2 regions of the Streptococcus sp. 11273D007BT genome follow, and region 1 is predicted to be linked to the other one. Evidence: predicted binding sites of a transcription regulator. Region 1 holds the regulator's gene; the other holds the start of a gene.
The links. Region 1 encodes Rex, which represses fermentation and respiration genes when NADH is low (regulators of the CRP and FNR family bind a similar motif). Its sites were predicted from a motif close to TTGTGAANTANTTCACAA; they were not measured.
Positions count from the first base shown of each region.

Region 2: the regulator Rex is predicted to act here: its motif matches at 9,038-9,055, upstream of adhE (bifunctional acetaldehyde-CoA/alcohol dehydrogenase).

Region 1 covers NZ_JBPWPE010000001.1:1,048,761-1,064,472, reverse strand. Annotated here, with positions in the region: gene ACEE75_RS05495 (hypothetical protein) at 238-924, shown strand; gene ACEE75_RS05490 (VanW family protein) at 955-1,809, opposite strand; gene ACEE75_RS05485 (YqeG family HAD IIIA-type phosphatase) at 1,809-2,396, opposite strand; partial or broken gene ACEE75_RS05480 (IS3 family transposase) at 2,625-2,896, shown strand; gene ffh (signal recognition particle protein) at 2,954-4,522, opposite strand; gene ACEE75_RS05470 (putative DNA-binding protein) at 4,544-4,876, opposite strand; gene ACEE75_RS05465 (XRE family transcriptional regulator) at 4,998-5,744, shown strand; gene ACEE75_RS05460 (GntR family transcriptional regulator) at 5,783-6,481, opposite strand; gene ACEE75_RS05455 (IS30 family transposase) at 6,584-7,537, opposite strand; gene guaA (glutamine-hydrolyzing GMP synthase) at 7,906-9,462, shown strand; gene ACEE75_RS05445 (redox-sensing transcriptional repressor Rex) at 9,852-10,490, shown strand; gene ACEE75_RS05440 (gamma-glutamyl-gamma-aminobutyrate hydrolase family protein) at 10,500-11,195, shown strand; gene radC (RadC family protein) at 11,197-11,880, opposite strand; gene ACEE75_RS05430 (alpha/beta hydrolase) at 11,931-12,818, opposite strand; gene msrB (peptide-methionine (R)-S-oxide reductase MsrB) at 12,822-13,256, opposite strand; gene ACEE75_RS05420 (6-phospho-beta-glucosidase) at 13,344-14,777, opposite strand; gene ACEE75_RS05415 (HAD family hydrolase) at 14,874-15,712, opposite strand, start outside.
Region 2 covers NZ_JBPWPE010000001.1:148,739-164,450, reverse strand. Annotated here, with positions in the region: gene ACEE75_RS00905 (G5 domain-containing protein) at 1-1,693, opposite strand, end outside; gene ACEE75_RS00900 (MATE family efflux transporter) at 1,807-3,069, opposite strand; gene thrC (threonine synthase) at 3,102-4,589, opposite strand; gene ACEE75_RS00890 (uracil-xanthine permease family protein) at 4,732-6,024, opposite strand; gene adhE (bifunctional acetaldehyde-CoA/alcohol dehydrogenase) at 6,362-9,010, opposite strand; gene ACEE75_RS00880 (acyltransferase family protein) at 9,220-11,022, opposite strand; gene ACEE75_RS00875 (hypothetical protein) at 11,019-11,426, opposite strand; gene ACEE75_RS00870 (low molecular weight protein-tyrosine-phosphatase) at 11,436-11,864, opposite strand; gene ruvB (Holliday junction branch migration DNA helicase RuvB) at 11,968-12,975, opposite strand; gene purB (adenylosuccinate lyase) at 13,192-14,490, opposite strand; partial or broken gene ACEE75_RS00855 (SRPBCC family protein) at 14,739-15,117, opposite strand; gene ACEE75_RS00850 (phosphoribosylaminoimidazole carboxylase) at 15,190-15,414, opposite strand; gene purK (5-(carboxyamino)imidazole ribonucleotide synthase) at 15,445-15,712, opposite strand, start outside.

The DNA.
Region 1 (15,712 bases):
TAAAAAATAACCAAAAAAATTTTTTAGGAAAAATCAGCTAAAAATGTACTTATTATTATTTTTGTAGATCCACCACACTTTTATCTTCAAGCGTTTAGTTAATGTTTTGGGATCTCTGAGTAAGATATTATCACGTTGTATATTAATTTATTCTCTACTTAGACACACACTTATATCCTAACCTTTTATTGTATTACGGTCTTTTTCATGGTATAATATGCTAGTTATTAGGAGATTTTGGGAAAGGATTTTAATGTTTTGGAAAAATCTGAATTAATTGTTATGTTAACACATAATGATTGCACCGTTGAAAATGCTTATGAAATTTTCGAGCAATGTAAAGATTCAAAGGCTAAATTCTGGGGGTTTAAGGAAAAACCATTACCTTTAGAAAAGATGAAAAAGTTATATGCTTATATGAAATCTTGTGGTAAAACAACATTTCTTGAGGTTGTTGAATATACAGAGAAAGAATGCTTAGAAGGGGCTCAAATGGCTCTTGAATGCGGTGTCGATATCCTGATGGGAACCATCTTTTTTGACTCTGTGAATGCATTTTGTCAGCAACATAATCTCAAATATATGCCATTTGTTGGTAAAATTACTGAACGTCCTTCTATTTTAGAGGGATCTATCGAAGAAATGATCCAAGAAGCACATACTTACCTTGAAAAAGGGGTTCACGGCTTCGACTTGTTAGGCTATCGCTATACAGGTGATCCTGTTCTTCTAAACCAACGCTTTGTCGCTGAGGTCCCTGCTCCAGTTTGTTTAGCTGGAAGTATTGATAGTTACCAACGTTTAGATGAGGTCTTAGAAGCATCGCCTTGGGCATTTACAATTGGCAGTGCTTTCTTTGAAAATCGTTTTGAGGGCAGTTTTGCTGAACAAATTGATAAAGTTTGTGATTATATTAACAAATAAACAGATATTGCTGAGCAATATCTGTTTATTTTATTCTCTAATTTGTTCTACTGGAATTTGACTATAATCAAACATCACCTCTGAGTGATTATCTAAAACCAATAAACGCCCTAGTACTTCCTTCGAGTCTTTATCCAAGGTCTCACGATAAATTTTTGAAATACGGTAATATTTATCACCTTCTTTTTTAAAATGATGATCTTCTTCGACTAATTGATAGGTCCAAGGGAAAGGAACTTGACTACGTAACTCTCCATATAAATGATCCTCATCACACCAAATTAAAATCTGGACATCTTGATCAGTATTATTTTTAAAACGATAATCCGCATAATTATAGCCAATGGATGTCCCAGTTGCAAAAGGAATCCGTTTTTCTCCATCAGGAGCCAAAGCATCCGAGTGACTATGAAACTCAACAACGTCCATAGGACTATGAAGAATCAAGAGGTGTAAGGTATTTGCCAGATTACACAATCCACCTCCCATACCTGCTTCTATCTTATCTCCGATAATGACTCTACCATCTTTATACCCATTTTTTTCTGAAATTTTTCCTACTAATTTCCAAAAAGAAAAAACTTGACCTGGTTTAATGATAATACCGTTTATTTTTTCACCAGCTAGTCTAATATTGACGGCTTTATTTTCTTGTAAAATAGGATCAATCCCTTTTCCACGCTTAATCAAACCAGATTGAGAACTTGAAACCAAGTTAGGTAAAGCTTGCGCCTGATAGCTATCTGCAAAACGATCTTTACTCTGCATATTTTGAATATGGCGCTTAAAGATTTCTTTCTGTGTTGAAATCTCATAACAGATAGGGTGGATATCGCAAAATAAAATTTCTTTTCTAAAAAACTTAACAACGTTGTTTACTACCATTAGACTTCTCTCTTTTCAATCTCTCCAAATGTTTGCTGATCATATAGCCCAAACAAACGATAAAGTTGTAATAGGATCTTTTCTACCCGTCTTTTTTTTCCTAATTTAGTCTCATTTTTTTGAGGCAAAAAATTCACAATAACACTATCAAGCCCCGCCCGATTAGCTCCTAATACATCTGTAAAAATTTGATCACCAATAACCAGTGTCTTATCTTTTTCGACGCCTAGAACAGTCAAGGCTTTTAAATAGGCTTCAGGGTGTGGTTTATTAGCTAAGGGGATATAGGGGACAGCTACATTTCTAGTAAACATTCTAATCCGTTCATCAGAGTTATTGGAAATCAATAAAACTTTAAAGCCAATAGATTGGACATATTGAAGTAAAGATTCCACCTCTGGTGTGACATCACACCCGTGCGGAACCAGAGTGGCATCAATATCAAAAAGAATAGCTCTAAATCCTTTTTGATAAATGTTTTTATAATCAATCGAGAAAACACTTTTGACATGCTGACGTGGTAAAAACTGTCTTATCATCCTAATAATCTCCTTTAATCTCCATATTTTTTGATTATAACATATCAAATAAAAATTGGTCAAGATGACTATAAATGTTCACTATTTTAATAAAATAACAAGAAAACCCATTGTCTCATTTGATATACTCCCCTTATAGTGGAGTTTTATTATGTCCAAAAGAAGTCCAAAATCTGTCTATGAGAAACTAGAAATTGTTCTACTTCACTTGACTTGGAAGAAGGGAAATCACTTAGCTGGTTAGCTAGGCACCACGGTGTGTCTAAAGACAACCTATTGATTCTCAGAGAGCGAGGATCGCAATACACCTCGAAAGATTATTATCGCCTAACTACCCAGTATCAGATGAACCGCTTTATGTCTTGTGTTGGTAAGTGTATTGACAACGCACCAATTGAGAGCTTCTTCGGACACTTTAAGACAGGGTGCTATGATTTGAAGAAGTATCAGACATTGATGCTTACATCCATTTTTACAATCACTAACGTTTTCAAGAACGCAACAACGGCCTTGCCCCTCTTGAAATGAGGAACAAGGCCGTCGCCTAATCTTTTATTGTTTCATTGTCCACTTGACAGGGAGCTGTTCGTTTTCTTGTTATTTGTTTATTTACGCTTTTTCTTAGCTTTCTTAATCTTATTCGCTTGGCGTTTCATGGCTTGTTTCATCGCAAACTGCCCCACTCGACCTTTTAAGCCACCTCCAAAGAGTTGAGTCATATCCATATCTCCACCTAAAGATGATAAATCAGGCATACCTCCCTGAGCCCCCATCATACCTTCCAAAGCAGACATGTCCATACCACTCATATCAGGCATATTTTTAGGAAGATTATTAGGGTTAATTCCCATTTGTTTCATCATTTTATTCATGTCTCCAGACATGACACCTTGCATCATTTGTTTTGCTTGATTAAAGTCTTTTATAAATTTATTCACCTCTACAAAGCTGTTGCCAGAACCACTTGCAATACGGCGGCGACGACTTGGGGTCAACAAATCTGGATTTTCACGTTCAGCAGGTGTCATAGAGGAAACGATAGCACGTTTTCTGGCGATTTCTTTTTCGTCCACTTTGAGATTGGCAAGAGCTGGATTTCCTGCCATTCCAGGTAGCATTTTTAGAAGATCTTCCATAGGCCCCATATTTTGTACCTGATCTAGCTGGTCAATAAAATCATTGAAATCAAAGGTGTTCTCACGCATCTTTTCGGCGAGTTCTAATGATTTTTTCTCGTCATATTCTTGTGATGCTTTTTCAATTAGGGTCAGTAAATCCCCCATCCCTAAGATACGGCTAGCCATGCGATCAGGATGGAAAGTCTCAATATCAGTAATTTTCTCGCCTGTACCTGTAAACTTAATAGGTTGACCGGTGATTTGACGAACAGATAGTGCAGCTCCCCCTCGTGTATCACCATCAATTTTCGTCAAAATAACCCCTGTAATAGCTAACTGTTGATTAAACTCAGCTGCTACATTAGCCGCCTCTTGTCCAATCATGCTATCTATAACAAGAAGAATTTCATCTGGTTGAGCTAGTGCTTTAATATCACGTAACTCTTCCATCAACTTCTCATCAATTTGTAAGCGTCCAGCTGTATCAATCAAAACATAATCGTTACGATTTTCACGTGCCTGAGCTAAACCTGCTGCTACAATCTCAACTGCTGAATGCTCTGTCCCCATATCAAATACAGGAACATTAATTTGCTGACCTAAAGTCTTTAACTGATCAATAGCTGCAGGGCGATAAATATCAGCTGCAATCATTAGAGGGCGGGCATTTTCTTCTTTAATCAGTTTATTTGCTAACTTCCCTGCAAAAGTTGTCTTACCAGCCCCTTGTAAACCAACCATCATAATAATGGTTGGAATTTTAGGTGATTTGTTAATTTCGGATGTCTCAGCCCCTAAAACTGTCGTTAACTCTTCATTAACGATTTTAACGATTTGCTGACTAGGATTAAGGGTATCAATCACTTCATGTCCAACAGCACGTTCACGAACACGTTTGATAAAATCTTTAACAACAGGCAAAGCAACGTCAGCTTCAAGCAATGCTAAGCGGATTTCTTTTGTGACCTCTTGAACATCTTTTTCAGATAAGTTTTTCTTTCCACGAAGGTTTTTAAAGACACCTTGTAAGCGTTCTGTTAAACTTTCAAAAGCCATAATATTTTTCTTCCTTTTCCATCAATCTTTATTATCAATACTCGTTAGGAGGGTGAGTTTTTCTTGCAAATACGAATCACCTGTATAACGTTCAGCAATCTCGTCAAAAATTTGACTACGAACAATGTAATCTGAGTACATATGTAGTTTCATCTCATAATCTTCTAAAATTTTTTCTGTTCGCTTGATATTATCATAGACCGCTTGTCGCGATACGTTAAATTCTTCAGCAATTTCAGCCAAACTATAATCATCTGCATAATACAACTCAATATAGTTCATCTGTTTATCAGTTAATAAAGCTGCATAAAACTCAAAAAGCGCATTCATACGATTGGTTTTTTCAATTTCCATAAGGAATATTATATCAAAAAAAGCCTTTTGACGCTATATTTAAACAATCATCTATTTTTAAAAAATACGTTTTTTTCGTATTTTTATTGAAAATTGGTTGAGAATAATTTATAATAAAGATATGAAACAAAATGAGCGTATGACTGAAATTGCTAAAAATATTTCATTTTATCGAAAAAAAGCCAAGCTGACACAAAAAGCTCTAGCAGAAAAAGTAGGAATCAAACCCAGTACACTGTCGGATTATATCCACTTACGTAGCACTCCTTCATTTACTGTATTACAAGCTTTAGCCCAAGTTTTTTCGGTACATGTGTCAGATATTGACACGGCATATAAATCCACACCGCATAGTGATATCACGGAGGACGTTATGAAAACCCTAAATCATTTAAACCATAATGATCAAGAAAAAGTTCTATCTTACGCCAATACCCTACGAATAAAAAGTGAAGAAAAGATTATTTCATTACCGAGTCGATTATACGATGTCCAAACCGTAACGAAACTTTCTGCTGGAAGAGGGTATTCTTATGACGATTATGAAACACAAACGGTACAAGTTCAAATTAAACCTCCAAGTTGTGATTTAGCAAGTATTGTGAGCGGGGATAGTATGTCCCCTGATTATTGTGATGGCGATGTCGTTTTCCTAACAGATAAAGGACTTACCACATATACTGGGCAAGTTTGCGCAATAGCTTATGACGATGAAACCTATATCAAAAAAGTTTATAGCGATAAATATGGCTTAAAATTAGTCTCTATCAATCCAATATACGATGATATTTACATTGATTTTCCCTTAGAAGAAGATAGTCACCTCAAAATATATGTCGTTGTGGGTTCTGCAAAGGTTGTTCGATAAAGAAAAAAGCGAGTAAGACTCGTTTTTTTCTTTATCATTCAATTGTTCTCAAGATAAAACTCGAATCGATCACCAACATACTGACTACGAACAAATTCAAACGGTTGTCCATCTGTAAAGTAAGAAACTTGTGTCAGAGCAAGGAGAGCCTTTCCCTCATCAATATCAAGGTAGGCTGCTACTTCTTTTTCAGCAATTTTAGCTGAGATTGTTTGTTGACTTTTCCCAATCTCGTAGCCATTTTTGACGAGGGTCTGAAAAAAATGTTCTGTAATCTCTTCCTTTCTAAAATTTTTTATCATTTTCTCTGGAATTGCAGCAACTTCATATACTACGGGAATATGATCTGCATAACGGACACGTTCCATTCTAATGATAGCTTCTCGAGGACTGAGTTGTAATTGTTGCATCTCTTGGCTACTAGGTTGTGTTTTAATATAAGAAATTAACTTACTTGATGGCAGTTTTCCTTGTGATTTTACAATTTCAGTGAAGCTGGTTGTTCCTCTCATCTTTTCTTGGACACGTCTGCTGGCGACAAAAGTTCCAGAGCCAATACGGCGTTCTAAGATGCCTTCATCAACTAATAATGTGATAGCTTGCCGCAAAGTCATACGGCTTACTTCAAAATTCTCAGATAAATTTCGTTCACTAGGTAAACGTTGACCAATTTTCCAGATGCCTTGCTCAATATCCTGTTTGATAGCATCATGAATACGAATATATGCAGGTAACATACTCTCTCCTTCTAGTTTCATTTAATAGTATCAAATTTTTTTAAATATGGCAAAGACAGATTCAGCTGAGTCCGACTTATCTCCCCAAATTTCAAGTTGAAGTTAGCCACCCAAAAGAAATTCACTTGGCGACTTGTAGTCCAAGCATTTTTTAGGGTAGTTATTAATCCAATTTTCGATAAAAGCGACTTCTTTCGGAGTCGTTTTCTTGGTTCCTTTAGGTAACCATCTCCGAATCAATCGATTATGGTTTTCATTTGAACCTCTTTCCCATGAAGAGTAGGGATGTGCATAGTAGATATGTTCCTCAGGAAACACTTCAACCAATCGACTAAATTCCGAACCATTATCTGCAGTTATTGATAAAATATGATACTCAGCTATTAGTAACCTAAGTGCCTGATTGACAGATTCAGCAGTTTTATTTGGAATTAATCTTATGATTTGGTGTCTACTTCGTCGGTCGGTTAAGACTAAAAGACACTGATTTTTCGCTCTGGTTAGTAGAACTGTATCAATTTCATAATGACCGTTTTCCAATCGAAGATTGATGACCTCCGGTCGCTCTTCAATTGATTTACCAGCTGGCTTAAAGTTCGGACTGGCTTGCTTCTTGACAGCTTTCCATTTTCTAGGATAAAGCATATCCGCTTTTGTCAAACCTAAATGACCATTATGAAACCAATAGTAGATAGTTGAAATACCAACTTTCACTTGCTTCTTCTTAACCATCATTTCAGGCGAAAATTTTTGCTTATGATAGTGTAAAATCTTCTCTTTCATTTCTTTCGTTAGGATTATCTTTTTAACCGACCGTTTTCGATTGGATTGGTAAACAGTTTGTGCATAATCAGCAGAATAAACTTTCTTGTAGACCCCTTTTCGCACTTGTTGTAAGGTTGTCCCACGCTTGATTTCATTATGAATTGTTTGAGGAGCCTTTCCAAGCAAGCCTGCAATTTCACGATTGGACTTATTTTCAAGTTTCCACCGCTCAATCAAGCGACGGTTATCTATTGTCAAATGTTTCCCTTTTGGTGTATAATACTTTTGCATCTCTGTGCCTTTCCTTGTGTTTGTGGTGAACAACAAGTATAGCACAGAGGTGTTTTCTTATACCTTACATCAGATTTCATTTGACAACAGGAACCCTTGAAGCTGTTTTTTCAGCTAAACCAAGGCTATGATTAGCCTTGGGCACCTAGCCTAACAGCTTCAAGCCTGTTATCAAATGAAATCATCAACTTACTCAAACATAGTGAAACATCTAATTCTTGACTAAGGTAAGGTGGCTAACTTCATTATAGAACTTTCGGTCCGACTTATCTCCTAGTATTTTCAATATAACTCTATATCTTTAATTGTATTTACTGTAGCTTTGTGATAGAATGAGGAGGATAAATAATTTTATTTAGGAAAGGGACATGATGACAGACTTTAATGACATGCAAAAAATCATCGTACTGGATTATGGGAGTCAATACAATCAATTGATTTCTCGTCGTATCCGTGAAATTGGGGTTTTTTCTGAACTTAAAAGCCATAAAATCACAGCGAGTGAGGTACGCAAAATTAATCCAGTAGGGATTATTCTTTCAGGAGGACCTAATTCAGTCTATGAAGAAGGCTCGTTTGATATTGATCCTGAAATCTTTGAGTTAGGAATTCCTATTTTAGGAATCTGCTACGGCATGCAATTACTTACTCACAAACTGGGTGGCAAGGTTGTTCCTGCTAGTGATGCTGGAAATCGTGAATATGGGCAATCACCACTCACTCACACTACCGACTCTGAACTATTTGCTACGACTCCTGAACAGCAAATTGTCTTAATGAGCCACGGTGATGCTGTCACAGAAATCCCAGAAGGATTTGTCCGTACTGGTACTTCTGCTGATTGTCCATTCGCAGCAATTGAAAACTCTGAAAAACGTATCTACGGTATTCAGTTCCACCCAGAAGTACGTCATTCTGAATACGGAACAGATATTTTACGTAATTTCGCTCTTAATATCTGTGGAGCAAAAGGTGACTGGTCAATGGATAATTTCATTGAGATGGAAATCAAAAAAATTCGTGAAACTGTAGGTGACAAAAAAGTTCTTCTTGGTCTGTCAGGTGGAGTTGACTCTTCCGTCGTAGGTGTTCTTCTTCAAAAAGCAATTGGAGATCAATTAATTTGTATCTTTGTTGATCATGGTCTTCTTCGTAAAGGGGAAGCTGATCAAGTTATGGAAATGCTTGGTGGTAAGTTTGGCTTGAACATTGTTAAAGCAGATGCTGCAAAACGTTTCCTTGACAAACTCGCTGGAGTTTCAGATCCTGAGAAAAAACGTAAAATCATCGGTAATGAGTTCGTTTATGTTTTCGATGATGAAGCTAGTAAATTAGAAGATGTTGCTTTCTTAGCACAAGGAACCCTTTACACAGACATTATTGAGTCTGGAACAGAGACTGCTCAAACCATTAAATCTCACCATAACGTGGGTGGACTTCCTGAAGATATGCAGTTTAAATTGATTGAACCATTAAATACACTGTTTAAAGATGAGGTTCGTGCTTTAGGAACAGAACTTGGAATGCCAGATGAAATCGTTTGGCGTCAACCTTTCCCTGGTCCAGGGCTTGCCATTCGCGTAATGGGAGAGATTACAGAAGAAAAACTAGAGACCGTTCGTGAATCTGATGCTATCTTGCGTGAAGAAATTGCAAAAGCAGGTCTTGATCGTGACATCTGGCAATACTTCACAGTTAATACCGGTGTACGTTCCGTTGGCGTTATGGGAGATGGGCGTACCTATGATTACACTATCGCTATCCGTGCCATTACTTCTATCGATGGTATGACAGCTGATTTTGCTCGTATTCCATGGGATGTCCTACAAAAAATCTCAGTTCGTATCGTAAACGAAGTTGATCACGTTAACCGTATCGTCTATGATATCACAAGTAAGCCACCAGCAACTGTTGAGTGGGAATAGAGTTAAGTTAACAGACATAAAATCCTTAGAAACCAGTATTTCTAAGGATTTTTGTTTGATATCGAATGAAACAGACTATGTTTTATCAACTGCGTTGAGATCTCTTTTTATTCAACAGATTACACTGATCAAACTTCAAAAAGAAATGTAAACAGAGACAAAAATTGTGTCATAACACTGATTGGCGTACCTCCACTGACGAACTTAGTTTAGAGGTGAATTTTTGCTAATCTTCACTATGGTTATTCTAGCACCTGTATCTAAGTCAATTTTTGACTTCTGGATAGGAGTATCAAGAACATCTGATGGTTTTATATTATCAAAAATTGTTGTTATTTTCACAAACTTTTTGTTACAATGGTAAATGAAGGTATGAGGAGGTTATTTATATGAGCTTATTAGAAAGAAATATCCCAAAAGCCACTGCCAAACGTCTGTCGCTTTATTATCGTGTTTTTAAGCGTTTTAATGCAGAGAATATTGAAAAAGCCAATTCAAAACAAATTGCAGAGGCAATTGGGATTGACTCAGCGACAGTTCGACGAGACTTTTCTTATTTTGGAGAACTTGGTCGTCGTGGTTTTGGCTATGATGTCAAAAAGCTGATGAATTTTTTTGCTGATATTTTAAATGACCACTCCTTAACCAATGTTGCACTGATTGGCGTGGGAAATATTGGAAAAGCTCTGCTTCATTACCGTTTTCATGAGCGTAATAAGATGAAAATTACCATGGCATTTGATACTGATGATAATGAGCTAGTTGGCACAAAGTCTCCTGATGGTATTCCAATTTATGCCATTTCAACCATCAAAGACCATCTTGCAAAAGATGAGATTACTACTGCTATTCTTACAGTCCCTAGTCTCAAAGCTCAAGAAGTTGCTGATATTTTAGTCGAGGCTGGTATCCAAGGAATACTGTGTTTCTCACCTGTTCATCTATCAGTTCCTCGACATGTGGTTGTGCAATATGTTGACTTAACCAGTCAACTGCAAACCCTACTATATTTTATGAATCAAGATTAAGGAGCCATTATGTCAAAACCTATTATTGGAATATCAGGTAATGAAAGACCAAATTATAAGTATCCCGATATTATGTGGTCTTATACTCCTACTAATTATGTCCAAGCTGTTCAAGCCTCAGGTGGTGTCCCGCTTATTATCCCTGTTGGTGATCCTAAATGCGCTAAAGACTATATTTCTATGGTGGATAAACTGATTTTAACAGGTGGACAAAATGTAGATCCTGTTTTTTATGGCGAAGAAAAAGATACTAGCGATGATGATTTTCATCGTGATCGTGATTTATTTGAATTTGCCTTAGTAGATGAAGCTATTAAACAAAGAAAGCCGATTTTTTCTGTCTGCCGCGGAACGCAATTGATGAATATTGCCTTGGCTGGTTCGTTAAATCAAGATATCGAAAACCATTGGCAAGATGCACCATCTGATTACCTTAGTCAGCAAATGATTGTGTCAGATGATAGTGTCCTTCTTCCGATTTATGGAAAGTCTAGCCAGATTAACTCCTTTCATCATCAGAGTATTAAGGAATTATCTCCTTTGTTAAGGGTGGTTGCTTACGACCCTAAAGATGATACCATTGAAGCTGTTGAATCTATCCATCCTGATATTCGATTTTTGGGTGTTCAATGGCATCCAGAGTTGCTCCATGAAAGCAGAGAGGAAGATCGTAGCTTGTTTGACTTTATTGTCAATGAGTTTTAAGCTAACTACAATAATCCGTTTCTTCTCGAAAGCTATAATAGTTCTTTTTCCCAATAATCAAGTGGTCTAAAAGCACAATTCCCATGTCCTCACAAGATCGCTTGAGTTTTTTTGTGAATTCTTCATCTTGAAAGCTAGGTTGGATAGCACCTGAGGGATGGTTATGAACGATAATCAAAGAGGTTGCCATATTTTTACAAGCGTAATGTAATACCTCCCTAATTTCCACAATAGAGCGTCTGACAGATCCGATAAAAAGAAGGCGTTGTTCAATAATTCGATTTTGAGTGTCTAGATAAAAACCAAGAACATGCTCCTGTTTTAATTCCCCTAATTCAATCATTAGCTTCTCAGCTAGCATCTGACTCCCTAAAATGCGATCATTTTCTTCAACTTCTGCTTCTTGGATCCGTTTTGCCAACTCAAGCATGGCTTTAAGTTCGATTGCCTTAACAGGTCCGATACCTTTGATAGCTTGAAGTTCCTGTAAAGAAAGCTGGCGCAATTGTCCCAAGTGGTCAATCTTATCGAGTATTTTCTGAGAAATACTGGCAACCGATTCTTTTTTCGTGCCTGTTCTTAAACAAATAGCAAGTAATTCTTGTGTACTGAGTTGTTCTGGTCCTCGTAAGGCGAGTTTTTCTCTTGGCATTAGACTGGTTTTAGGAAATGTAATATTATACATAAAAAAGTACCTCCACTCTTTTATTCGTAAGTGAAGGTACTTTTACTTTTTTAATCCATATATTTTTTAAAGAAAGCTATAGTATCATCATTACAGGTGATAGCACTTTGATCCAAGATATTGAGGTGAAAGACATGTTTGAGTCGATTTTCTTTACCGCCGTATAAATGATAACTGTACTCAATTTCTTTTTCGGTTAAGGTAGCTGCCAACAGGAGGCTTTCGGATCTGAGAAAATCAGCCACAGAGGTTGTAATAAAAGTAGGCGGGAAATTCAGCTTGATCTTATCTAAAACAGAAATTTTTTTCAGGTCGCGATAGTAATGCTTTGACGACAAAAAGGCATGAAGCAACTTTTTAGTCTGCTTATCTTGCTTAGTTTCTTTTAAATCAAATTGATAAATCCCAGCATTTAAAGCAATCGCCTTTAACGCTAACTGTTCAGGTTTATCAAAAGCGTAAAATCGGTTATAAGCTTGACTGTTAAGGTAGGTAACGTAAAGGCTCAAGAGATGAGCTCCTGCTGAATCACCCACTGCAAATAGATTATTTGTATTCAACTGATAATTGGAGGCATTTTTTAATAACCAATGAAACACAAGATTAATGTCCTCCAACTGTGCTGGAAAACGATGTTCTGGTGCTAATCGGTAACTAAAATTGATAACAGCAAAGCCCCGCTGTGCTAAATTCATGCCATAATACTGATAAAGCTCCTTATCTCCATAAACCCAGCCACCTCCATGAACATTAATAATCACAGGAAGTTCTTTATCTTTGATTTCTAATGGGCGATACAGATCAAGAATTTGCCACTGCTTATCGCTACCATAAAGGATATCTCTATGCTGTTCAATATCCTTGGGAATCATGAGGTCTTTATCTCTTCGACGGTCTGATGCCGCCATTGTTTGTCGCATCTCTTCAATAAATGTCATTATCTACTCCTTAAAAAGCTCCTTCCAACGCCCATAGCCCTCTTTATCCAAATTTTGATAAGCAATAAAACGCAGAGCTGCCGAATTGATGCAATAGCGTAACCCCCCTGTCTCTAGCGGACCATCGTTAAAAACATGCCCTAGATGTGAGCCGACTTTCTGGCTTTTTACTTCAATTCGATACATATGGTAGGAGAAATCATCGTGATAGGTGACTAGACGATTGTCTATGGGTTTTGTAAATGCTGGCCAACCACAGCCAGATTGATACTTATCAAGGGACGAAAAGAGTGGCTCTCCACTGACAATGTCAACGTAGATACCCTTTTCAAAAAACTGATTGTATCGACCTGTAAAAGCTGGTTCTGTTGCAGCGTGTTGGGTGACTTGGTAAGCTAAGTCACCAATTTTTTGACGTAACTGTTCGTTATCTTTCATATCAAGTTCCTCTTTCTTGTTATTTTACGTTAAACCCTTAGAGATGTCCACTAAAAAACTAGGGTGATTTTCCCTAGCTTTTAACAATTACAGCTCTGCGCCATTTGTCGCGATAACTTTTTTGTACCAGTCAAATGATTTTTTCTTAGAGCGTTTAAGAGTGCCTTTACCGGCATTGTCACGGTCAACATAGATAAAGCCATAACGTTTTTTCATCTCACCAGTTCCAGCTGAGACAAGGTCAATCGGTCCCCAAGTGGTATAACCTAGTAATTCAACCCCATCTTCTATAATGGCATCACGCATGGTTTTGATATGTTGGCGGAGGTAGTCGATACGGTAGTCATCTTCGACATAACCATTGTCATCCGGGGTGTCAATAGCTCCCAAACCATTTTCGACGATGAACATTGGTTTTTGATAACGATCCCAGATAGCGTTTAGAGTGATACGAAGCCCAAGTGGGTCAATTTGCCAGCCCCACTCAGAAGCATCGAGATAAGGGTTTTTTAAAGAAGCAAAGATATTGCCTGCTGTCTTCTCTGTGACCTCGGGATCACCTGATGCCACACGGCTTGAATAGTATGAAAATGAGACAAAGTCAACCGTATAGTCTCTTAATAGTGCCAAATCCTCTTCGGTGATGTCTAGCTCGATTCCCTCACGCTCCCATTTTTTCTTGGCATAGTTAGGGTAGTAACCGCGAGCTTGAACGTCAATGAAGAAGTAATTTTCACGGTCTTCTTGCATGGCTGCCCAGTAATCTCTTGGGTGGGCAGTGTTTGGATAATATTGCCCTGCAGCCAACATACAGCCGACCTTGTTTTTAGGGTCAATCTCGTGGGCTAATTTTGTCGCAATGGCAGAAGCCACCAATTCGTGATGGGCTGCTTGATATTTAACTTGCGTTTCATTTTCCCCTTCTTCAAAGTAAAGCCCTGCTCCCATAAATGGGGCATGTAAAATCATATTGATTTCGTTGAAGGTTAACCAATAGTTGACCAAGCCTTTGTAACGCGTAAACAAGGTACGACAGAGACGTTCATAAAATGCTAGCATTTTGCGATTACGCCAACCACCATACTCTGTCACCAAATGCATAGGAATGTCAAAGTGGGTAATGGTCACCAAAGGTTCAATATCGTATTTTCGACACTCTTTGAAAACATCTTCATAAAAGGCTAGACCTTCTTCATTTGGCTCTAGCTCATCCCCCTTTGGAAAAATACGTGACCAGCCGATAGACATCCGAAATGTTTTAAAGCCCATTTCTGCAAAGAGGGCAATGTCTTCCTTATAGCGATGGTAGAAATCAATAGCTTCTTTAGCAGGATAAAAATGCTCATCATCAAAGTCAAAATGTTTGAGTTGCCCTGTGATAATTTTGATGCGATCTTCACCAACTGGTGACACGTCAACATTAGCTAAACCACGACCACCTTCGTTATAAGCTCCTTCTAATTGGTTAGCAGCGGTTGCCCCACCCCAAAGAAAGCCTTCTGGAAACTGTTTTGCCATCATATAAAACTCCTTAATCTACTCTTTAAATCATATTATAAATCATTTTGGAACCCTTTTCTTATCAGATGATAAGAAAAACTGATACTATCCTATGATTTAGATTAACTCTAAATCAACAAAAGCCTTGTAAAGACCGTCATCCTCGACATCTGCTGTAACCTTATCTGCCATAGCCAGAATTTCTTGGCCACCATTTCCCATAGCGACACCAATCTCACAATAGTCCAGCATGGGAATATCAATCTTAGCATCTCCAAACGCTATGGTATCCCTTCTATCGGCACCTAAGTGGGCTAGTAGAGCATCAACGGCCTGTGCCTTATCAATCCCTTTAACCCCTAAATCACCAAAGAGAGCTGTTTCGCCCCGTCCGCCCCAGGTATGTGCTTCTAGATTTGGAAAAGCTTGAATGGAATCTAGGTGATCTTGATAGCTTGACAGAATAAAACTAATTTTATTGAGATCATCTCGGTAAAGCTCTGCACCATGGGTCATTTGATCCAAAAAGTTGGTTGTTACTTGTTCTTGCTCTTTAGGATTTACAATTCCCTTGCGATTAACATACTCAGCCATAACAGTTGGTGCTGCTTCTCTAAAATCCTCAGAAGCAAACAAGCCGTTATTAGATTCCAGATAAAAAGCTAGCCCTCTCTCTTGTAGCCAATCCACGACACGGATTGCCTCATCTTTAGCGATTAACTGGTGGAAGATAACCTTGCCGTCATTCTCAACATAAGAGCCGTTACCTCCAATCATCCCATCAATGCCAATCTCCCAAATCTCTTCCTGCATCTCCGCACGGCTACGCCCCGTACAGACATAAACACGATGCCCATTGGCACGCGCCTGACGAATAGCTACCACAGCTGACGCTGGGATACGATTATGGTAATCCACCAAGGTCCCATCCACATCTAGGAAGATGATTTTTTGTG
Region 2 (15,712 bases), 900 kb from region 1:
GTGTATAAGGGACACCATAGATTTTATGGTTGATATATTCTCCTAGAGAATCCGCCCACGCCTCGCTCGGCATCCATCTGATATATTCCCATACATCTTCTTTGTTAAGGAAATATTCCTCAAATACCTTTAGAAACTCATCAGAATGTGATAAACGTCCCAATGATTGATTGTTCACAAAAGACATATTAGGTTGATAAGCGTAATAATCATAGACGGTGTTCCCACTTCTAATATCAACTGCATGCATCAACTCATGTAATAAGTTATCAAACAAATCAAAAGATTGTGTAGCTGGAACTTTAATAACTTTTTTCCCTTGATCTGTTTGCACATTAAATTCTCTCTCTGAGCGTTGACGAAGAGTGATGGCGTCACTCGCCAAAGTAGTTATGCCTCGATAGTCTTGAGAGGAAATTTCTTCTGAGGTTATAATCAATTTTAAAAGATTAGCTTTTACTGTATCTGGTAATTTTTCAATCTCAGCCTCTAGAGCAGCTCGTTCCTCATCGGATAAAGTGCTATTTTTATAAACAATCGGTAATTGCTTGAAACCTTTTTCAGTATTATAACGATGGGTAATCGTGTCAAATGCAGAATTAACATCATTTAAAATAGGATTGTATCTCCAAGCTGAGACCATCTCTCCTTTTTCGTAATCGAAATAAACACCTAATCCCTCTTTTTCAGGAACATTAATTAGGGTCATAAGCAACTGATAGCGAGCATAATCAGCTTTGGCATCTGCATACAATTGTTCAGTAATAGGTAGCTGGCTGGTAAAATATCCTTTAACTGCCGTAGATTCTTTATTATCATTTACTACCAAATCATCAATATAGCGGAAACCTGCCAAGTTAGCCAGATTAGCAGTCGATGTCTTTAACAATTCATAATACAAAGCATTCTTGAGAGCATCGGTCATATCGCCCGTCCAAGTCCCTTGACTATATCTTGTTGTCCCTTCAAAGCTATACTCTTTCAAAAGAGCTTGGAGCGTCTTATTGTCGGGGTCTAAACTTTCAGAAGAGAGATAAATATCAGGCTTACTACCATCAAGGCTAGTTAATTTCAACAAAGCGTGTGACTCAGCTACTTGGTTATTTTGCGCTTGTGTATCTAAGTACTCTACACCTGTCACAATATCACGAATAGACTGGTTGTTTTTAACCTCTTCTTCGGTCATAGGTTTAACATCTGAGAAGATACGGTCAATGACAATTTTATCACTTGGCTTTTCTTTGGTATCATCAATATGATAGAAATCTGTCGCACCGTACTTGTACTCTGTCGAAGCCATTACATCTTTTGCAGATTGATCTACCATTTCTACTGGCTTTTCAACTTCTTTATAGTTTGTTATAGTCTCAGTGACACCATCTACTGCTGGTGTGACAACTTTCGTCTTACCGTACTCTAAACTATCATCAGCAGCGTATTCGGTCTTTGCTGAAATAGTTGTTGTTTCAACAGCCGTTATCACAGGAGTATCTGCCGCCTCCTCTACAGTCGGTTGACTAACAGTAGTTTCTTTATCAGCAGTAGTAACCACACTACTTTCTGTCACTTCTACATCTGTTGTGACCTCGTCAGCCGCTACTGTTGGTGCTAGGATAGCCATACCCAGCAAAATACTCCCCACACCTAGAGCTGTTTTACGAATTGAAAAAATTTGCTTCTTATTAAAATCCATTCCCTTATCCTTTTCTTTTACTTATTTTAGTCTTCTAATTTTACCCCCCCTAATCCTTTTGTCAAGGGGTTTTGTGACAAAAGGATTAAAAAGCAGGTTTGAAACCTGCCTTTTTATGTTAAATTTTTTAATGTCTTAGATTTTAGATAGAGAAAGGCGAAGCGCCAAATATTATCGGCTATAGTAGCCAACCAAACGCCTGCTAAGCCTAGTCCAAGAGGGAGAGCTAAGAGATAGCCTAAGCCGATACGTATCCCCCACATGCCGACACTAGTCGCATAAAATGGTAGCTTTGCTTTTCCCAAGCCTTGAAAGACAGCCGTATAGATCAAAGTCCCAGAGGTCGCCAAAGTCCCTAAAAATGAAAAGAGGAGAACGACAGAAGAATAACTTTGGACCGCACTATCTTGGCTAAAGGCTGCCGATAAGGGAGTGCCACATAGCCAAACTAGACCACTAATCGTTGCCATCAATAGACTAGATAAAAGATAAGCCTCTTTAATCAATGTTTTTAGTTTGCTCCAATCCTCCTCTTTTTTTGCCTTAGCCACAAGGATGACTGTTGCTGTTGCTAAACCCAGACCTGGCATGTAATTAAACTGGGTGAGGGTCTCACCGATAGCATTTCCAGCTACCACCTTTGTCCCTAGCATCACCACGATAGCCACGATAACCACATCCCCTAAACGCATCATCAGACGCTCACCTGCTATGGGCAAAGCTTGCGCCAAAAAGTCTCGAGATACTCTTAACTCAGGAATAAGGACAGCTAAATCTAGCTTGGCAAAGAAAAACAGGATGCCACAACCTATCAGACGAGACAAAACTGTCGAGATAGCCACACCTACTACCCCAAAATCAAAGATAAAGACGGATAGAGCTGATAAGATAGCATTTAACAAATTAGTCAGCAGACTGACATAGGCTGGAAGTTGCACCTTTCCTTTTACCCTTAAAATAGCACCTAAGCTAGTAAGATAAGCAAGGCTAAAAGAGCCTCCTCCAACAATAGCTAGATAAAGTCCACCTAAGTCTGACAGATTTTTTTCTGCTCCCAATAGACCAAGCAGTTGTGAGGAAAAGAGCATGGAGATCAAACCAAGGCAGGTACTAAGCCAAAAGGTGAGAGAGAAGGCTTGTCTGATACTAACTCTTGTCAACTGTTGGCTGGCTAGGCGGCTAGAGATAGCAGCTGCTAAAGCAATAAAGAGAGCTTGGTAAACTGCCAAGATGTTAGTGGCTACTGCTACACCCGAAATGGCTAAAACGCCTAATTGCGCCACTAGATAGTTGTCAACGACCCCCATCAGCATCTGAAGGAGATTTTCTACAATAGCTGGTAAAGCTATTTTCATCAATTCTTTTCTATATAACATGGTATGACAAAAATAGAGCGGGAATCCCCACTCTATTTAACTCCTAGATAAGTTTCAACGGCTACTTGCATGTCTGCTGCGGCTACAACAGTGGTATGGCGTACCGGTGCTGTTTGAAGACCATCCACGGCCTTAGGAATAGCAACACCTGATAAGGCATGTAACTCTTCTACAGCTTTGAAATCATCGCCACTATCTTTTCCTGTTACAGCTGATACAGCCACTCTCGGAAACTTGTATGGGCTAGCTGTTGAGGCAATCACTACCTTGCTTTGATCACCTGTTTTTTCTGCATAAGCTTGATAAACTGCTGACGCTACCGCTGTATGAGGATCTTCAATGTAATTGGCTTCTTTGAAGACACGGTTAATCTCTGCTTCTGTTTCTGCTTCTGTCGCAAATCCGGCAGCAAACAAGTCAAGAATAGCCGTATCGACATCGTCTAGACGGTATTCACCTTTTTCTACCAAATCTGTCATCAAGGCTTTTGTTTTTGCAGCATCATTTCCAAGAAGATGGAAAATCAGACGCTCAAGGTTAGACGAAACAAGAATATCCATTGATGGGCTTGTGGTTACCTTGAAGTCACGTTTTTTATCATAAGTTCCTGTGTTAAAGAAGTCCGTTAGAACATTGTTTTCGTTTGACGCACAAATCAACTTGCCAATTGGGACACCAATCTCACGCGCATAATAAGCCGCTAAGATATTACCAAAGTTACCTGTTGGAACGGTAATGTTAATCTGTTCGCCGTTTTCAATCGCACCTGTTTTTAACAACTGCGCATAAGCATAAACATAATACACAACTTGTGGCACAAGACGACCAACGTTCATCGAGTTGGCTGATGAGAACTGGGCACCTTTATCTAGCAATTTGGCACGAAGCGCTTCGTCATTAAACATGTGCTTAACATTGGTCTGTGCATCATCAAAGTTTCCATCAATGGCAATAACATGAGTGTTGTCCCCAGTTTGAGTGGTCATTTGCAACTCTTGGATTTTTGAGACACCATCTTTTGGATAAAAGACAATAATCTCAGTTCTTGGAACATCAGCAAAGCCTGCCATCGCAGCCTTACCTGTATCACCTGATGTCGCAGTTAAGATGACGATTTTATTGTCCACGCCCTGCTTTTTAGCAGATGTTGTCAAAAGATAAGGGAGGATAGACAAAGCCATGTCTTTAAAGGCAATGGTTGAGCCATGAAAGAGCTCCAGGTTGTACTGATTCCCCAACTTGACTAAAGGAGCAATGACTGGCGTATCAAACTTATCATCATAAGCGTTGGTGATACAGTAGTCCAACTCTTCTGCTGTAAAATCATCTAGGAAAGCTGAAAGGACTAGTTTTGCCACTTCTTGATAAGAAGCGTCTTTAAGTTGGTTAAAGTTAAGCTCTACTTGAGGGGTTGTGATCGGCGTAAAGAGTCCACCATCTGTTGCCAAACCTTGTAGAATAGCTTGACTAGCAGTTACCTTATTATTTTCATCACGGGTTGATTGATATACTAATGTCATGATTGTTCCTCATTATTTATAGATAGTCTTCTTTTTATCATACCATAATTGTCAGAAAATTGATACAGATTTGGTGCAATATCCTAAAGTTTTCTCAGCCTATTCAAAAAAGCTAGGTGTAAAATCCTAGCTTTTTAAAGGGTTATTCTTCAATTTCATCATTGGACGCCGCTGGCAAAACAAGGTTTAAGAGAACACCAACCAAGGCAGCCAAGGCTGTTCCTGAGATCACAAGATCAGAACCGAGTTTTAAAACACCTCCGCCGAGACCTAAAACAAGCATGGCACTGGCAATCACCAAGTTACGTGACTCCATAAAGTTAACACGTGCCTTAATCAAAACTTTCAACCCATTACTTGCAATAACACCATAAAGGAGAATAGACATCCCTCCTAAAACAGCACTTGGAATGGTTGAAATCAAAGCTGTAAACTTAGAAAAGAAACTCAACCCAATAGCAATAAAGGCGGCATTACGGATCACTGAAACACTAGCGATACGTGTCAAACCAACAACACCTGTATTTTCACCGTAAGTAGTATTGGCTGGACCACCGATAAAGGCAGATACAGCTGTTGCAACCCCATCGCCAATCAAAGTGCGATTTAAACCTGGCTTTTTCAAGAAGTTACGACCACAAATTTCACCTAAAACCATGTGATCTCCGATATGTTCTGCAATTGTCACGATAGCAATTGGTAAAATAGCAAAAGCTTCTGGTCCAAAGTAAAGGTTGTATTCTTTAAAACTCTTAATCCCTGTCGCAAACGGTAAGCTAATATCTGGTAGAGCAAACCATGCTGCTTCTTTAACTGGTGTAAAATCTACCATCCCCAAGCAAACAGCTACCAGATAACCCCCTACAATTGCAATCAAAAATGGGATGACACGCATAAAGCCACGGCCACGTGTTTGAATGGTTACCGCAATCATGAAGCTCACGGCAGCAACTAACATATTTTTCCAGTTCCCATCTTCTACAAAACCAGCTGATGTTACCGCTGTATTGGCAAGTCCTAAACCGATTACCATAATCATCGGCCCAATTACAATTGGAGGTAAAAGACGGTCAATCCAAGCTGTTCCGATTTTTGAAACCACTAAGGCTACGACCACATAGAGTAAGCCGACCATCATGACACCAGTTTGTCCTGCGCTGATATCTCCTCCCATCTGCTCCTTGGCAAAAGCCATCGCTGAAATGTAGGCAAATGAAGAGCCTAGATAAACTGGGACACTAAACTTGGTAGATACCATATAGATCAATGTCCCTATCCCTGAAGCCAGTAAAGCTGTCGAAACAGACATCCCTAATAAAATCGGAACTAGGATTGTCGCTCCAAACATTGCAAAAACGTGCTGTACACTCAGTAACAAGCCTTTTGCAGTATCTGGCTTTTCATGAATATCAAATAATAAACGTTTCTCTGCCATTTTATCTCCTTTTTCCTCCTATTTGGATGGCCCCTAAATAGGAGGGTGTTTTTTCTATTGGACTTATTTTTGACAAAAAAATAAGTCTCCATAATGAAATGAGACTTGGGTAGATTGATTTTCGATAAAGTTACACCACAAAATAAATACAGATTTCAGTATTTTCTGCTCCTGTTTTGTAGTTTATTGTTCGAAGTCCCTTAGTAGGCTCCCTGTCCTACCTTAAAAGTCCTAATTTCAATTATCCATTTTACCTAATTTCTCCATCCTTGACAAGCCCCTAAATCAAAAAATGAGATTGAAACATCGTGTGTTTCAATCTCATTGGCTGATAAACTTATTTTAGACGTCCTGGGCGTTCTTTGTAGCCATAGAAAGCATCTTCGATGATTTCTTGCATATGATCCACCATAGCTAGACGTGGGTTAGCTGGAGTACACTGATCTTCGTAAGCAAGAAGCGCTAATTCACGAGAGTGTTCTTTCAACTCTTTCTCATCAATACCTTGTGCTTTCAGATTCATCTCAATACCAATACGCTCACCAAGGTCATAGACAGCTTGTGCGTAAGCTGCTACAGCTTCTTCTGGTGTTGAACATGGCAAACCTAGCATACGAGCAATATCTTGGTATTTTTCATCTGCTTTGTAGTAGTTGTATTTAGGCCATGTTGCTGTCTTAGATGGACGTGTTCCGTTGTAGCGGATAACATATGGTAATAAGATAGCGTTAGTACGACCGTGAACAGTATGGAAACGTCCTCCGATTTTGTGCGCCATTGAGTGTGAAATTCCTAGGAAGGCATTAGCAAAGGCCATACCTGCAATCGTTGAAGCGTTATGCATTTTTTCGCGTGATGCAAAATCTGCATTTTTAACAGAACTTTCTAGGTTTTCAAAAACAAGCTTAATGGCTTGAAGAGCAAGACCATCTGTAAAGTCGTTGGCTACTGTTGACACATAAGCTTCTGTGGCGTGGGTCAAAACATCCATACCAGTGTCAGCTGTGACATGAGCTGGCACGGTCATAACCAAGGCAGGATCCACAATGGCAATGGTTGGTGTCAATGAATAATCTGCAATTGGATATTTGCGATTATTTGCTTTATCAGAGATAACAGCAAATGGTGTCACTTCTGATCCCGTACCAGATGTGGTTGGAATAGCAATAAACTTAGATTTCTTACCAAGTTCCGGGAACTTGAAGGCGCGTTTTCGGATATCCATGAATTTTTGAACAAGGTCATGGAAGTCCACTTCTGGTTGCTCATAGAAGAGCCACATAACCTTAGCCGCATCCATTGGTGAACCACCACCTAGTGCGATAATGGTATCTGGTTTAAAGGTACGCATCATCTCGGTTCCTTTATAGACCGTTGTGATGTCTGGATCTGGCTCAACATCTGCAAAGATTTGATAAACTACATTATTGCGACGAAGGTGAAGTTGCTCCAAAATACGATCCAAGAAACCAAACTCAACCATGGCATGGTCAGTTACAATCATGACACGTTCAACATCACGACATTTTTGGAGGTATTGAATAGAATCACGTTCGAAGTATGTTTTTGAAGGAACTTTAAACCACTGCATATTGTTTCTACGTCTTCCTACTTTTTTGATGTTCAAGAGATTAACCGCACTCACGTTATCACCGATAGAGTTACGGCCATAAGAACCACAACCAAGTGTTAATGATGGTAAGAATGAGTTGTAAACATCACCAATACCACCGAAGGTAGATGGTGAATTCCAAATCACACGAATGGCACGAACCAAAGTTCCAAATTCTTTGGCTAAAGCTGCATCTTCTGTATGGATAGCTGCAGAGTGACCTAAACCATCAAACTCAACCATGAGACGCGCTTTTTCAAGGCCATCTTCACGAGAATCTGATTTCAAGACAGCAATTACTGGTGATAATTTCTCGCGTGTCAAAGGTTCATTGATACCAACTTCTTTACACTCTGCTGCTAGGATGTTTGTACCTTCAGGAACGGAGAAGCCTGCTTGTTCTGCAATCCAAGTCGCTGGTTTTCCGACGATGTTTGGATTCAATTTAGCTTCTGCACAATTTTTACCATTGGCTTTAGCTCCAAAGCAAAATTCTTCTAGGAGAGCTTTTTCTTTTTTATTAACAAAGTAAGTGTGATAGGATTTAAACTCTTTGACAAAGTCATCATAGATTTCTTTATCAACAATTACAGCTTGCTCTGAGGCACAGACCATTCCATTATCAAATGATTTAGACATGACAATATCATGAGCTGCTTGACGAACATTAGCAGACTTTTCAACATAGGCTGGAACGTTACCTGCACCCACACCAAGAGCTGGCTTACCACATGAGTAAGCTGCGCGTACCATGGCATTACCACCTGTAGCAAGAATCGTAGCAATTCCATCATGGTTCATCAAAGCCGCGGTCGCTTCCATTGAAGGTTTTTCAATCCACTGGATACAGTTTTCAGGAGCTCCTGCAGCAATGGCCGCATCACGCACAATACGAGCAGCATGTGCTGATGACTCTTGAGCTGATGGATGGAAGGCAAAGACAATAGGGTTACGTGTTTTGAGAGAAATCAATGATTTAAAGATTGCCGTTGAGGTTGGGTTAGTAGTTGGTGTAATCCCACAGATAACCCCTACAGGCTCTGCAATCAATGTTAATCCTGTTACATCATCTTCTTCGATGACACCAACTGTTTTAGTATGGCGCATATTATTCACCACATGCTCGCAGGCAAAGAGGTTTTTGGTTGCCTTGTCCTCGAAAACACCACGACCTGTTTCCTCATAAGCATGCATAGCCAAAACACCATGAGCATCTAGGGCTGCCACTGAGGCTTTTGCAACGATATAATCTACTTGTTCTTGATTAAGTTTTCGCATCTCCTCTAGGGCAACAAGACCTTTTTTCACTAGAGTATCGACATGCGCTTGTGCTTCAAGTGCTTTTTCTTCTTTACTTACAGTTTTATCAGCCATATTTTCCTCCAAAGTGATTCAACAAGTTTGTTAAATCTTTCACATTTGTTACGTTTTCTATTATAGCTTACTGGATTAGATTTGTAAACCCTTTCATGTAAATTTTTGTAATTTTCCTATTTTTAACGGTAAAAAATGAGACTAGGTTGATGTACCTAGTCTCAATCGTTTATTTTAAAACATTTTAGCTCAAAGCTCTAGAAGAGATGTTATTTTTCACCTTTTGCTGGAGCTTTTGCTGCTTTTTTCAAGGCAGCTTGTAGGGTTTGCGCATAAAGCTTGCCACCTTCTGAATCATCTGAGCCGTTATCTTTATAATGCACGCCATCTGTGCCAGGCCAAATTTCAGGATGATCAACTGCTACTTTATACCAATCTGCTATCGTGATATAGTTGTACTTCTTGGTTAATGTCAACTCATAATCACGCGCTTCTTTAACAGCCGCCTGATTTTCCTTACCATTATAAGGGGTCACAAAGACTAAGTGGTGCCCTTTAGGTAAAGCATCGATGAACTGCTGGGTATCATCTTTATAATCATAAACCGAATTAACCCCAACGGCGATTACCACTGTTTCTGGAAGGGTCTCATTTTTGATATGATTTTCAAAGATATCAAATGCCAAATCGAAATTACGACTCACCGCAGAGTCTTGCTGAGCATTTGGAAGGTATTGGCTAAGAGCACCGCTTGAGCTGAGGGCAACAGAGTCTCCAATAATCAAGACTTGACTACCTGTTTTACCAATATTTTCCTTATCCGCTAAATTACGCGTCTGGCGCATTTGATCATTTGATTGGTTAAGTGAGCTCACTAAGAGATTGGTCTCAAATTCTCCCATTTTTGGAGAAACAGTCGTTAAAAAGAGCATCAAAACACCGAGAGCTGCAAAGCTAGTGTAAATCCATTTGCTGTAAGGTCTGAGATCAAAGTCCCATCGGAACAAATGAGAAGACTTGCCTGCAATCAATGGCTCTAAAACATAAAAAGAAAGCGTCGCAAAAAGATAGGACAACAGCACCGTAACCATAACGGCTTGCGTGTTAGAGAGCATTTGTGAAAAAATCACGTAAAACGGCCAATGAAAGAGATAAACACCATAACTTGTATCGGCTAAGTAAGTGACAAAAGCTGGTTCTTTAATGCTCGTTTGATCACTCAAGACGCGGCAGGAATAAATCATGACAGAGGCAAACAAACTTGAGAGAACAAAACCAAATAGATAAGTAAAAAGATGGTCAAAATCCAGAATCAAGCTTAGCAAGAATAACAGCGCAAAACTTCCCAAAACATAAGTGATAACTCTTGAGGTTTTCCATAAGCGAACATTCTTTTTGAAACGCTTGGTCGTATTTTGTATCCCTGTCATCGTTGCAAAAACACTACCAAGAAAGAATGGGAAACTGTGTGTCCAAGTAGAAAAATAAATGCTTGAAAAATTATGGACAAAAAACGACGAGATAAACATCGCTAAAAATCCTGCTAAAAACAAGCTACTAGATACCATAAATACAACACCTCGGTATTGCTTGCTATTTTTCACTCTCTTTCCTAAAAACCAAAGCAAGAGTCCCCAAACGATGTAAAAATGAACCTCAATGGCCAAACTCCATGTGTGAACAAAGAGATGCGGGACAAATTGCGCCTCGTAGTTCCCACCTGTCATAATCTCATAAACATTGGTCATGAAACCAAATGTTGCTGCAATTTGGTTACCAATACCTGCTCTAAAATCAGTCTTGATAAGAAGCGTAAAAGGCAAGGTAATCAGGACCATGAGCACCATGGGAGGAACAATTCGATAAAATCGCCTTCTAAAAAAACCAATGATATCAATTTTGTGATTTCTACTATATTCATCCAATAATAAAGCTGTGATCAGATAGCCAGAAAAAGTAAAAAAGATATCTACTCCAATAAAGCCACCTGGGAACTGCTTTTTAAAAAAATGGTATAACAAGACCAGCAGTAGCCCTGTAATACGTACAAAAGAAAACCATTTTATTCTCATTTTTGATAAATCCCCTGTTTAAATGTTCCCTTATAGACAGCCTTGGTCTCTGTTATCAATGTTCCTTGACCATCGGCCTGACCATTCTTAAAATGCCCCTCATAAGTCCACCCAGCCTTAGCGATAAACTTCCCTTGGCCACTGAAGGTGCCATTTACAAAGTTCCCTTCGTAAACATCTCCATTTTTATAAGTCAGTTTTCCTTGACCATTCATGCGATGGTTGACAACATATCCTGTATATTTGATATTCCCCTCATCTAAGACCAAGCTTGTTTTTGTTTGAAAATTCAAAACCAAAACCGACAAGGAACACGCAAAAATGACAATTAAAGTTAAAAACTCCAGCCTCTGCCGTAATATTTCTGGAGTTAGTTTCAACCTAGCTCGTTTTTCCTTCTTCATACTTATCCTCTAATCTCCATTTGCTTTTTCAAACCAAGCCTGACACCCTTTTGTGACTAGGGCATAGGTTTCTTCAAAATCACCTGTATAATAGGGATCAGGTACACCAACCTCACCAAAAAGGTGAATCTTATGATCAAACTCACCCGCTGATAAGCTTAACAGATCTGCAACGTTTTGCTCATCCATCCCTAAAATTAAATCAAATGTCTTCAAATCATCCAGACTAATCTCTTGTGAGCCTTTTGTGTGATCATAAGCAATATGATAGTTATTTAAAATTGCCTGAGTTCCTCTATGAATAGGATTTCCATGTTCCCAACTAGATGTTGCTCGACTTTCAACTTGCCAATCTGTACCTTTTGCAATATCTTTCATCACAAACTCCGCCATTGGACTGCGACAGATATTACCCAAACAGACAAAACAGACTTTCATAGGATATCTCCTTTACTCTATTGTTACTATTATACCTAAATTAAGGAAAATAAAAAAGGGAGTGAGAAAATCCCCTTAAAATAAAGGGTCACTCCACCTTAATCTATGATTTTTTCGCCAAAGAATAGTCATATCCCAAATGATCGTAAGCTTTCTCTGTTGCCACTCGACCTGTTCGTGTCCGCATCAAAAATCCTTTTTGAATCAGATAAGGCTCATACATATCCTCAACCGTCTCTCTCTCCTCAGCAATATTGACAGAGAGAGTTCCAAGACCAACTGGCCCTCCACCATAAAGCTCAATCATGGTTCTTAGAATCTTTTGATCTACATAATCAAGCCCTTCTCTATCAACATCAAGCATGGTGAGGGCATCATCTGTCATCTTTTCATCAATATGACCATCTCCCATAATCTGAGCATAGTCTCGAACACGCTTGAGCAGACGATTGGCAATACGGGGTGTCCCACGACTTCGCATGGCGAGTGATTTTGCTGCTTGATGCACAATATCCATTTCAAAAATATCAGCTGTTCGCTCAACAATCTCTGTCAAATCATTCAGCTCATAATATTCCATATGCCCTGTAATTCCAAAACGAGCACGCAAAGGATTAGACAGCATCCCTGCCCGCGTCGTTGCCCCAATTAGCGTAAAAGGGGGTAACTCTAGATGCACACTACGGCTGGCTTCTCCTGCTCCAATCATAATATCAATATAGAAGTCCTCCATAGCGCTATAGAGCACCTCTTCTACTGCCATTGGCATACGGTGAATCTCATCAATAAAAAGGACATCTCCTGCCTCTAGATCATTTAAAATAGCCACCAAGTCCCCTGCTTTTTCGATACTTGGACCTGTTGTCTGTTTCAGATTCACTCCGAGTTCATTGGCAATCACAAAAGCCATCGTGGTTTTACCAAGTCCTGGTGGTCCAAAAAGAAGGACATGATCCATCGCTTCATCACGCAACTTAGCCGCTTCAATAAAAATCTTCAGCTGGTTTTTGACCTTATCCTGCCCAATATATTCTTTTAAATATTGAGGACGGAGGGTACGCTCTGCATACTCCTCGTCCCCCATCATATCGTTATCTAAAATTCTTGTCATAGACCTATTTTACCATAAATTCTCTAACGATGAAAAGTTGAGCAAAAAGAAAGAGCCCTGTCAGACAGGACCCTTTCAGGAGATTTATGAAAAGAATATCAGCTAAATCTAGCTGATACTACTGAACAAGTGTTCAGTAGAAGTTTTAGGATAAAAGTAGTATAAGCCTTCAACCTTAAACTTTCCTTAAGCTCTCAAATTATTGATAAATTGTTATTACTCACCTAATCCGATACGTTCAAAGACTTCATCTACACGTTTAGCATAGTAGTCTGGGTTGAAGAGTTCATCGATTTCTTCCTGGCTGAGTTTAGCTGTCACACGCTCATCTGCTTCAAGTAGAGGTTTAAAGTCCACTTGATTGTCCCATGATTGCGCCGTTTTGGGTTGCACCAAGTCGTAGGCTTCCTCACGGGTCATGCCTTTTTCAATCAAGCTGAGCATCACACGCTGGCTGTAAATCAAACCAAAAGTTGACTCCATATTGCGTTTCATATTTTCAGGGAAGACCGTCAAGTTCTTGACGATATTGCCAAAACGATTAAGCATATAGTTGATAAGAATAGTCGTGTCAGGTGTAATGATACGCTCCGCTGACGAGTGGGAAATATCGCGTTCGTGCCAAAGCGCCACATTTTCAAAAGCCGTCACCAAGTGACCACGCACCACGCGAGCCAGACCGGTCATATTTTCAGAGCCGATAGGGTTGCGTTTATGGGGCATAGCAGAGCTGCCCTTTTGCCCTTTAGCAAAGAACTCTTCAACTTCACGTTGTTCAGATTTCTGTAACCCACGGATCTCTGTCGCCATACGCTCGATAGACGTTGCAATCAAGGCTAGGGCTGAGAAATATTCTGCATGAAGGTCACGAGGAAGGACCTGAGTCGAAATTTCCTGCGGACGAATACCCAATTTACCACAAACATACTCTTCCACAAATGGAGGAATGTTAGCAAAGTTTCCAACCGCACCTGAGATTTTACCAGCTTCAACTCCCTTGGCCGCCACATCAAAACGCTCCATGTTGCGTTTCATTTCGCTATACCAAGTCGCCAGTTTCAGACCGAAGGTCGTTGGCTCCGCATGAACACCGTGGGTCCGCCCCATCATGATGGTGTACTTGTGCTCACGCGCCTTGTCAGCGATGATATTGGTAAAGTTTTCAAGGTCGCGACGGATAATGTCGTTGGCCTGCTTGTAGAGGTAGCCGTAAGCCGTATCCACCACATCGGTCGAAGTCAGACCGTAGTGGACCCACTTGCGTTCCTCGCCAAGACTTTCCGAAACCGCACGCGTGAAAGCCACCACATCGTGACGAGTTTCCTCTTCAATCTCTAAAATGCGGTCGATGTCAAAAGTTGCCTTCTCACGAATCAAGGCCACATCTTCCTTGGGAATCTCACCCAACTCAGCCCAAGCCTCATCTGCGAGGATTTCCACCTCCAACCAAGCCTTGTACTTGTTCTCTTCACTCCAAATAGCCGCCATCTCAGGACGGGAATAACGTTCGATCATATGTATGATACAGAGGGCGCTAAGAAAACGAGAGAAAAATAGGAAACTGACGCTGTGTGCTAGCGCACAAGACAGTTTATCTTTTTTCCGACGCTTCTAGCCCGAGTTCAAATACTCGAATCTGCCCTCTCTCCTTTCCATTTATTTTATAATTTTATTGCTTAAGGAAGTCCGTAGCCTGTATTCAGTTCAGAGAATACGATGCTCTTTCTTTTCGGTTCTCTATTCTATTTTACTTGCAGTTCTTTTTATAAATCTCGGAAATACTGCTTTTGTTGCTTTCTTAGATAAAGCCAGACAAATGGTGTCAAGATAACATTTTTAACAGTGACATTTTCTGTAAAATCTAGGACAGTTTGCCCATCATGATAATCAAACTGTCCTAGCCAAGTGCCTTGGAGATTTTTATTTTCAAACTTAAGTTCCCAGAGCTTGTACAAATCGACTTTGGTCACCTTAAAATTTGTCTGAATACCGTTCTGGTAGTATTCAATAAATTGGCTATCATCTCTACTTTTCAAATTGCCCAAAATGACTTCTTCAAGTTTAATTCGATAAGTCTATTACAATTTCCCATACCTTATCAATGGGATGAAAAAAAGTTACTTTCATATTATGTTTTACCATAAATTTACTCCTAGTTCATTTAACCACTAGATTGGCATAAATATGGCATAGATCCCTAAAAATATTATATCCTCACTCAAACTCCTCTTTACCTATTGCAACAGATGGATAATGTCCCATTTTGGAAAGATCCCTATCTAATGGCAAGTCATAAATAGCAAGATAATCATTGGGATACTGTATCTGTAACTCTGCCATCTTTTCAGAAATAGACTGCTCATTTTTAGAAGCAAAAACAACTTCAACCACGCCAGTTTTATGACTTTCAACAAAGGCATGAACAATAATTTTAATCACAGAAATCCCCCCTTTATAACTTTCCGCTCCCTACATCTCTACCTCAGTATCCTCTGTCAACACCGTCACATGTCCCATTTTGCGATTGTGCTTCGCTTCTAGTTTACCATAAAAGTGGGGGTGGGCGGTAGGGTTTTCTTGAAGAAAGGTTTGAGCTGCTTCCATGTCTTGTCCTAGGACGTTGATCATAACGGCTGGAGAAAGCAGGCGGATAGGAGGTAGAGGCTGTCCTAGAATGCCTCGGATATGGGTATCAAACTGTGAAAAATCACAGGCTTCAATCGAATAGTGTCCCGAA